Ruegeria pomeroyi DSS-3: one gene and its partner. The protein of the gene in region 2 binds, or shares a complex with, the protein of the main gene of each other region. Links are inferred from orthologs where the notes say so. Each region holds a gene or a part of one and is shown on either strand. Other genes may lie near its edges.

What was found.
Region 1: the proteins of SPO_RS16610 (region 2) and dnaN are in contact, whole or in part, in a solved structure (PDB 1OK7), measured with the Escherichia coli proteins. The link is inferred for Ruegeria pomeroyi DSS-3 from one-to-one orthologs.

The regions. Positions count from the first base shown.
Region 1 is NC_003911.12:165,121-169,204, reverse strand. The notes cover bases 1,148-4,084. They hold dnaN (DNA polymerase III subunit beta), read right to left. Parts: upstream 3,207-4,084; coding sequence 2,088-3,206; downstream 1,148-2,087. Other genes in these bases: dnaA (chromosomal replication initiator protein DnaA), read right to left, coding at 3,468-4,084; recF (DNA replication/repair protein RecF), read right to left, coding at 1,148-2,028. Outside these bases: SPO_RS00785 (TetR/AcrR family transcriptional regulator), read left to right, coding at 1-318; SPO_RS00780 (LysE family translocator), read right to left, coding at 311-931; more of recF, read right to left, coding at 928-1,147. UniProt on the Escherichia coli protein: Confers DNA tethering and processivity to DNA polymerases and other proteins. Acts as a clamp, forming a ring around DNA (a reaction catalyzed by the clamp-loading complex) which diffuses in an ATP-independent manner freely and bidirectionally along dsDNA.
Region 2 is NC_003911.12:3,477,423-3,482,644, reverse strand. The notes cover bases 2,295-5,222. They hold SPO_RS16610 (DNA polymerase IV), read right to left. Parts: upstream 4,426-5,222; coding sequence 3,163-4,425; downstream 2,295-3,162. Other genes in these bases: SPO_RS16605 (NUDIX hydrolase), read left to right, coding at 4,494-4,943; SPO_RS16615 (DinB family protein), read right to left, coding at 2,617-3,114; SPO_RS16620 (N-formylglutamate amidohydrolase), read left to right, coding at 2,295-2,600. In the rest of the region: SPO_RS16635 (hypothetical protein), read right to left, coding at 1-1,191; ykgO (type B 50S ribosomal protein L36), read right to left, coding at 1,312-1,437; more of SPO_RS16620, read left to right, coding at 1,740-2,294. UniProt on the Escherichia coli protein: Poorly processive, error-prone DNA polymerase involved in translesion repair and untargeted mutagenesis. Copies undamaged DNA at stalled replication forks, which arise in vivo from mismatched or misaligned primer ends.

The sequences.
Region 1 (4,084 bases), 3.3 Mb from region 2 along the record:
GCGCCGCTGCTGGACTTCATCGCCAGTGATCGGGTGATCTTTGATCTGCTTCTGCGCTATTCCGGTTCTACCGGGGCCGAACGGAACGAGGTTGTGGCCGATGGGTTCTACCGTCAGATCGACCTTTGGGCGGGTTGGATCGCGGGCATGCAGGCGGCGGGCACCGTTCGCGGCGATCATCCCCCGGCCCTGTTGGCCGAGGGCATTCAGGCCTTCCTCAACCAGATCATTGCGATCCGCTTCTGTCAGGGCGGTCAGGCCACCGGCACACCAGCCGGGGCGCTCTATCCCTTTCTGGCCGCCTGGCTGATCACGTAAAGGGCAGGATCAACCCGACCACGATCAACATACCACCCGCCGTCAGGTTCATCCGCCTGAGCGCGCGGGGCGAACTCAGCACCCGCCGCACCCGATCGACAAAGGCGGCCAGCATCAGATTGCCCACCAGCGGTACCACCTGCGACACGGCCACGATGGCGACAAGGTCGATGGTGGTGATATCGGATAGATCGAAGAAACCCGGCAAGATCCCCATATAGAACAACACCGCCTTGGGATTGCCCAGGATCACCACCAGCCCCGCCAGAAACCCGGCCCAGATACCGGGCCGGGTCAACCGGCTGTCACTGGCGATGGTGCGGTCGGCGTTTCGGATCGTGACGATCCCCAAAGTGACAAAGACCAGCACCGCAACCACCTTGAGCGCCAGCGCGATCTGGGTCGAGGCAGCCGTGATCCAGCCGATACCCAGAACTGCCAGAACCGGCCACAGGCTGTCGCCCACCACCACGCCCAGCGTTAGCGGCCAGGCAGCCTGAAACCCACCAGACAGAGTGCGCGCCGTCAGCGCCAGCCAGACTGGCCCCGGCGTCAGGAACAGCACAAAAACCGCCCCGGCATATAGCGCCAGATCAACCGCCGACAGGGTCATGTTTCTACCACCTCTGATTGACCATCGCGCTCGCACAGGGCGATGGTTTGCGCCCGAGCACCGAGTTCGGAAAACAGTTCAGGCCCGGTGCCCGTCATCCAGGCCTGCGCGCCCAGCGCACAGATCTCGTCATAAAGCGCCGCGCGGCGCCCCGCATCCAGATGCGCCGCGATCTCGTCCAAAAGCAGCACCGGCGGCGCCCCCACCTGTCGGGCCAGCGCGCGCGCATTGGCCAGGATCAGCGAGACCAGCAACGCCTTCTGCTCACCGGTCGAACAGTCGCTGGCGGGCACGCCCTTGGCGGCATAGACACCGTACAGGTCGCTGCGATGCGGCCCCACCAATGTCCGCCCCGCGGCCAGATCGCGAAACCGGCTCTCGGCCAGCGCCTCGCGCAGGTCACCCTCGCTTTCGGGCAGGGCGCCCTCGGTCTGGATCAACTCCAGCTCGGCGGTGGGAAAGCTGGTTTCGGCCTGGGTCTGTGCAGCGGCCAGCGCGGTCAGGGTGCTCTGGCGCGCGGCATGAATCCGGTGTCCCGCGGCTGCCATCTGGGTTTCCAGTGCCAGATACCAATGGGCATCGCGCACCTGTTCGCGCAGCAGGCGGTTGCGCTCGCGCATGGCCTTTTCATAGACCAGAACCGCCTCGGCATGATCGGGCTCGAAACTCATGGTCATCCGGTCGAGAAACCGCCGCCGCCCCTCGGGCCCCTCGATCCACAGCCGGTCCATCGAGGGTACCAGCCAGACCATCCGCACCAACCGCCCCAGCGCCACCTGGCTGGCCGCCTTGTCGTCGATCCGCACCTGCCGCGCCGCGCCGCCCTCGGACCAGGTTTCGATCTCGTGGCGTTGATGCCCCGCGACAAGCTCGGCGCTCAGCTTCCAACCCAGCACCTCGGGGCGCCGGGTCATCTCGGCCGCGCTGGCCCGGCGCATGCCACGCCCCGGCGAGAACATCGAGACCGCCTCAAGGATGTTGGTCTTGCCCGCCCCGTTGGGCCCATGGATTGCCACGGGCCGCTCGTCCAGGCTGAGCCGCAGCAACCGGTGCGACCGGAAATGCGAGATCGTGATTGCGGTCAGGGCCAGTGCCATGACCCCTCCCTTCTTCTGTTCGAAAATACCTCCGCCGGAGGCATCGCGCGTCAGCGCGATCAGACGCGCATCGGCATGACCACGTAGACCGCGCTCTGATCATTGCCTTCGCGCATCAGGGTCGGATCCCCCGAAGAGTTGAACAGGAACACCGCGTTTTCGCGATCCACCTGGCTGGCAATCTCCAGCAGATATTTCGCATTGAACCCGATCTCCAGCCGTTCATCGCTATAGGCGACGGCCAGTTCCTCTTCGGCGGCTCCGCTGTCGGGTGCATTGACCGACAGGACCAGCTTGTCCTCGTCCAGCTGCAGCTTGACCGCGCGCGAGCGCTCCGAGCTGACGGTGGCGACCCGGTCCACCGCCTTGGCGAATTCCGAGGCATCCACCTCGAGCCGCCGTGTATTCGCCTGCGGGATCACGCGGGTATAATCGGGGAAGGTGCCGTCGATTACCTTTGAGGTAAGCGTGATATCGGGCGTGGCAAAGCGGACCTTGGTCTCGCTCACTGACACCGCGATATCCATCTCGTCATCGTCTAGCAGCTTGCGCAGCTCACCCACGGTCTTGCGGGGCACGATCACGCCTGGCATATCGGTGGCCCCCGCCGGCAGGTCCGCGTCGATCCGGGCCAGACGGTGACCATCGGTAGCCACGCAGCGCAGAACCTTGCCGCCATCGCCATCGGCCACATGCATGTAGACACCGTTCAGGTAATAGCGGGTCTCTTCGGTCGAGATGGCGAATTTCGACTTGTCGAACAGACGCCGCAGAACCGCGGCATTGGCGGTGAAATTCGACTGATATTCCGACGAAGCCATGACCGGAAAATCCTCGCGCGGGAGGGTGGCCAGCGAGAAGTTCGAGCGCCCGGCCTCGACCGTCAACCGCCCGGCCGCCGCATCCGCCGTCAGGGTGACCAGCGCGCCGTCCGGCAGCTTGCGCACGATCTCGTGCAGCGTGGTGGCCGATACCGTGGTGGCACCTGCCCGCTCGATCATCGCGGGCGCCTTGTCGACCACTTCGATATCCAGGTCGGTGGCGCGGAATTGCGCGCCTTCGCCCTCGGCCTCGATCAGCACATTGGCGAGGATCGGGATCGTGTTCCGGCGCTCGACAACGGATTGCGCTTGCGCAACAGCCTTGAGCAGGGCGCCGCGTTCGATGCTGATCTTCATGTCCCTTCATCCTCCGAATGGGCCGGGAAGGGCAAACTAGCGGGTTCCCCCTTCGACACAAGGCTTTTTTGGTTTTCTCGGGCCTAACGCCAACAGCGTCAAGGGGGCGTCCCCAGATGAGACGCGATTATGGCATGGTTGCAATCCGGGAAGTCGGCTCGCGCTCCTCAAGCCCTGCGGGCTTTCCTCGCGAAGAGGCCCGCCAGGGCCGATGAGCGCACCGAAAAACGCGGGATGGCCTTCCGGCCACCCCGCCTGGCCTCACGCCTCCAGCGCGCGGCGCAGCATTTCGACATCTTCGGCAATCTGGCCGTCAGTCAGCTTCAGTTCTTCGATCCGCTTGACCCCATGCATCACCGTGGTGTGGTCACGCCCGCCGAACCGTCGCCCAATCTCAGGCAGCGACCGGCTGGTCAGCTGCTTGCACAGATACATCGCCACCTGCCGCGGCCGCGCGTAGGAACGCAGACGTTTCGGACCGATGATATCGCTCAGGCGGATGTTGTAGTAATCCGAAACCTTGCGCTGGATCTCCTCGACCGTGATCTTGCGCTCCGAGGCGCGCAGGACATCGGCCAGGCAATCCTGGGTCAGTTCCATGTCGATCTCGCGCCCGACCAGCGAGGCAAAGGCAAAGAGACGGGTCAGCGCCCCTTCAAGCACGCGCACATTGGTCGAGATCCGATGCGCCAGGAATTCCAGCACCCCATCCGCGATGACCAGATCGGGATAGGTGGTGCGGTACATCTGCACCTTGGTTTGCAGGATACCCAGGCGCAGTTCGTAATCGGTGGGATGCAGATCCACCACCAGACCGCATTGCAGGCGCGATTTCACCCGGTCCTCGAGATCCTTGATCTCGCCCGGCGCGCGGTCGG
Region 2 (5,222 bases):
CCCCTCGACCGGGTAGCCCGCCTGCTTGTTCTCATTGTTGAGAAAGCGGGCATAATCCTCCCAGAAGTCCGGGTTGTAGGGGGCCGCGTACAAACGGCGGCGCATGTAGTCCAGACGCTCGTCGCGGGTCGGGCTGCCAGACGGGGTAAACATCCAGTTGTTGTCGGCGCCCTTGGTTACCCGAACAGTGTCGCTGAGCAGGACATCCAGCGCAGAAAGTTCATAAGGGTCGGTTTCCAGCACGGCCCTTGCCCAATCCTTGCTCCGTTCCAAGACAAGGTGATGCACCGGGCTGAGGCCGGGGCGCATGCTGTAGCGTTGATCGAACATCTTTGACAGGCGCAGGTCCCGCACCTCGCTGTCCTGGAAATAGCGATGCGCAAAGGCGAGGTCTTCGGCATTGGGCGATTTGTCAAAAAGCGTCGCCCAGACCCGGTAATAGTCATACCAGGGATCGGGGTCCTCTTTCATCCAGGTGCGGATTTCCTCCATCCGGTGACCAAAGATCTCGCGCGAGGCATAGGTGATGCATTGCCGGGTCAGGTCGGCGCCGTTTGGACTCGCATTGGGGCCGAAGAAAGCGCACAGCGCATCCGCCAACTCCGAAGAACCGCCCCAGCCGGGATGGGCCAGCCAGATGGCGCGCCGCAATGTCCCGGCATTGGGCTGTTCGCTCATCACCCTTTCGACCACGACCAGCGCCTGTTCCTGCCGCGAGGTGCTGTTGCCCAGCGCGATGATCAGGTCGCTGGCAGGAATCAGGCTGGGGTCCATGCCATAGGCCCGCATGGCCAGAAGAAAAGCCCGCTCCAGCATCTCGCGGTGCAGCCGCAGCGCCTCGGGATAGGGGTCGCGGGCAAAATCCTCGCCGCGTATCCGCGATGCGGTTATGTACAGGCTCCAGCCGCGCGCGGTCGTGGCATAGGGCAGGTCCGGAGACTTGCGCTCCCATTCGGCAACCGCTTCGATGACATCGGGGCTTGATGAGGTGAACACCTCGAACAGCCGCCGCAGATCTTCATCCGAGATGTCGCCAGCATCGAAGGCGGCCTGGCTGGCCTCCAGGTCTGCGGTAAGCATGTCAAAGTCATGCGCCAGCAGCGATGCGCGGATCGTTTCGGCCGAGGGCGCGGCCAGCAGGGACTGGCCGCAAATCAGCGCCAGCGCAAACACCAGAAATCGTACAACCATATCCCATCCGTTCAAAATCTCTCTCGCCCGAGAGTTGTTCGGAAAGGTGGCAGATCTATGACAGGGGCAACAAAAAACCGCGCCCTGGGGCGCGGTTTTTCGAAAGTTTTGCTGCTGTTCTCAACCCTGGCGGGCTTTGAACTTGCGCTGCGTCTTGTTGATCACGTAGACGCGGCCTTTGCGACGCACGACGCGGCAGTCCCGGTGGCGGGACTTGAGCGAGCGGAGCGAGTTCCTGACCTTCATGGTCGTCTCCAATTCCTGCGGCGCGGGCCAGCGCCTGGGTTACGCGGGTCCTCTGTGTGACCAGAGGCTTGAAATCATGGTGGGCGGTACAAGGTTCGAACTTGTGACCCCTACGATGTCAACGTAGTGCTCTACCACTGAGCTAACCGCCCATGATTGCCGTCGCGCGCCTGCCCCAGAACGTAATGGGGCGCGGTAGCCCGCGCCGGTAAGCGGGGTCTATAAAAGGAGTCGGCGGGGGGATCAAGGGCTTTTGATCGAACTATTTTCCGGTCTATGATTTTGTTGATCCCGGAGGCCGTATGACCAACACCGCTTATCATCTGACCTTGCCCGCCGCACGCACCTCGAGCGTGGTTTTTGCCTCGCCCCATAGCGGCGCGCGCTATGATCCGCCGTTTCTGGCGCAGACGGTGCTGGATGACCATGCGATTCGCTCTTCCGAGGATGCCTTTGTCGATCAGCTGTTCGATTGCGCCCCCGAGTTCGGGGCGCCGCTTTTGCGGGCGGCGGCGCCGCGGGCCTATCTCGACCTGAACCGCAGCTGCGAGGAGTTGGATCCGGCCCTGATCGAAGGGGTACGCAAGGGCGGGCACAATCCGCGTGTTGCCTCGGGCCTTGGGGTGATCCCCCGTGTCGTGGCGGGCGGGCGGGCCATTTATCGCGGCAAGCTGAGCCGGGCCGAGGCAGAGCAGCGCCTGCAGGCGATCTGGCACCCTTATCATGCCCGGCTCCAGCATCTATTGAACGAGGCGCATGCGGCCTTTGGTCAGGCGATTCTGATCGACTGTCATTCGATGCCACGAGAGGCCCTGGAAAACAGCGTGGGCAAGGCGGCCGGCAAGCCGGATGTGGTGTTGGGCGACCGGTTCGGGGCCTCTGCCTCACCCGAGATCGTGGATCGGGTCGAGGCCGCCTTTACCGCCGCCGGGCTGCATGTGGTGCGCAATACCCCCTTTGCCGGCGCCTATGTGACCCAGGCCTATGGCCGCCCGTCGCGGCGCCAACACGCCATCCAGATCGAGATCGACCGCGGGCTGTACATGCATGAGGCAACCATTCGCCCGAATGGCAATTTCTCTGCGATGCGTGAGCTGCTGCGCGACGTGGTTGCCGAGATTTGCGGCTTTGCCTCTTTGCCCTTGCGGCTGGCGGCCGAATGACAAGCGGCGGACCGGGCTAGGTCAGAGCGGTCAGGTCTGTCACACCCGGTTTGGCACCTGCTGCTGTCAGCATGGCGTGAACCTGGCCTCGATGATGGGTCTGGTGATTGAACAGCTGCGCGGCGCAAAGCGCACCAGAGGCGGTGATGCGCGTCGCCCCGTCGGCCTGATACCAGGCAAGCGTTCCGTTCAGATCCGCATCCTTCAGGCCGTCGGCCCAGCTCTCGATCTCGCGGTCCCGGTGCTGGCGGCGCGTCTTGTAGTCCTGCCAGTCAGCCGGATCCGTCAGCGAATGACGGATGGTGTCCTGCGGGCGTTCGTTTCCCGTCAGCCGGGCCAGGATCAGCGCATCCGCCCAATACAGGTGATTGAGTGTTGCGGCGATCGACCCGAAGAACGCACCACGCTCCTGCCAGCGCGCGGCGTGTGTCAGCGCCTCGGCGGCGGTGATCAGGGATTTGTTCTGCCAGCTGTTGTAGCGGGCCATGACACGGCAGAATTCGGCTGAGATCATTCTCTTCCTCACGGTGATTTCAGGTGAAACGGGGATGGGATCGCGCACTCAGCGCATTCCGCGCCCCTTGAGGATCGCATCCGCGCCAAAGCGTTTGCGGATGGCATCGGTGGCGCGTTCGGCGCGGGCGCGCTGTGCTGCCTGCGGGTCGAGCAGATCGCCGGACACATCCGCCTCGGTCTCGGGGCACAGATGCGACAACCCGCACCCCAGCAGCCGATAGGGACCCTGATCGCCCAACTGGTCGAACAGGGCGCGTGCCGTGCGATAGATGCGGTCGGCCATCTGGGTCGGGTCGCGCAGCGATTGCTGTCGCGACAGGACCCGATGATTGGCGCGTTTCAGCTTCAAAGTCACCACCCGGCCCGCCAATCCGCGCGCCTTGGCCCGGTCGGCCACCTTCTCGGCCATCCGCCAGATATGGCCGTCGAGCACATCGGCGTCGCCGGTATCCTCGAAAAATGTGGTTTCGTTGCTGATCGACTTGATCGGGTCATGCGCCGAGACGCGGCGGCGGTCCTCGCCGCGCGCCAGATGCCACAGCCGCTGACCCATGGCGCCGAACCGGGCGACCAGCGCCTCCTGCTCCCAGCGCAGCAGGTCGGTGAAGGTGCGGATGCCCGCGCGCTCGAGGCTTTCCTGCGCCGCCGGACCGATCCCCCAGATCAGGCGCACCGGTTTGTCGCGCAGGAACTCGGCCGTCTCGGCCCGCCCGATCACCGAGAAGCCGCGCGGTTTTTCCAGGTCCGAAGCCACCTTGGCCAGGAACTTGTTATGGCTGAGACCGATGGAGCCGGTCACGCCCAGTTCGTCCTTCATCCGCTTGACCAGCCGCGCCAGCATCACCGCAGGCGGATGCCCATGCAGCCGCTGGGTGCCCGAGAGGTCCATGAAGGCCTCGTCCAGCGACAGCGGCTCGACCACCGGCGTCAGCTCGTCCATCAGGGCGCGGATCTGCTTTGACACCTCGGCGTAGACCGACATGCGCGGTTTGATCACCACCGCCTCGGGGCAGAGTTTCAACGCCTGGAACATCGGCATGGCCGAGCGCACGCCGCGAATGCGCGCGACATAGCAGGCGGTCGAGACCACGCCACGTTTGCCGCCGCCGATGATCACCGGCTTGTCGGCGAGGTCCGGATTGTCACGCTTTTCGACGCTGGCATAGAAGGCGTCACAATCCATATGGGCGATGGTCAGGCTGTCCAGTTCCGGATGCCGCAACACGCGCGGGCTGCCGCAAGACGGGCAGCGCCGGGCACTTCCGGTGCGTGAGAAACAATCGCGGCAGAGACCCGAGGCCGCAGTCATGGGAATATCCGGTTGAGGTGAGGCGATAGGACCCTCATATCTAGCCTGAACTCTGAAGGGATGAAAAGGTGACACAAACGGCAAGCGCGTTTTCCGGCGCAAAGCTGGCCCTGTTTCTGGGCGCTGAGCTGTTGGTGATCCGCCGCGACGACCGCCCGGACATCCCGTTTCCCGACCATTGGGATCTGCCGGGTGGGGGACGCGAGGGGGACGAAAGCCCGCTTGATTGTGCCCTGCGCGAGACGCGGGAAGAGGTTGGGTTGAGCGTGCCGGCTGATCGGGTAGGCTGGAGTTTGAGCTATTTGCGCCCGATGGGGCGCATGTGGTTTTTCACGGCGCATCTGCCCGCCGGATATGTGGACCAGATCAGGTTTGGCAACGAGGGGCAGGGCTGGCGTCTGATGGCACCGACCGACTATGTCCGTCACGCCCGCGCGGTGCCCCATTTCGCCGAACATTTGCGGCTCTATCTTGGCAGTTCCGACTATAACCAGGCGCGATCTGGCGGCGAGCGCTGAGCGATCTGTCGGTCACTTTCAAAAGAAAGGCCCCCCGCGCCAAGGGCGGGGGGGAGGTAACGAACCTCAGGAAGAGATGGTTCGTTGGGGAGTGTCTCGTGTTTAGAATCGCTCAAAAACGGTTGCCGGGGTAGGCTGGATATCCAGACCCGGGAAACTCGCTTTTTTGATGTGTTTTTACGGGCACAGCGGCAAAATGGCGCGGATTTCACCAAAGGATCTGATTTCAGGCCGTTTTTTACCCTACGTCAGGTGACGTAGGGTCGGTTTCCCGTCTTG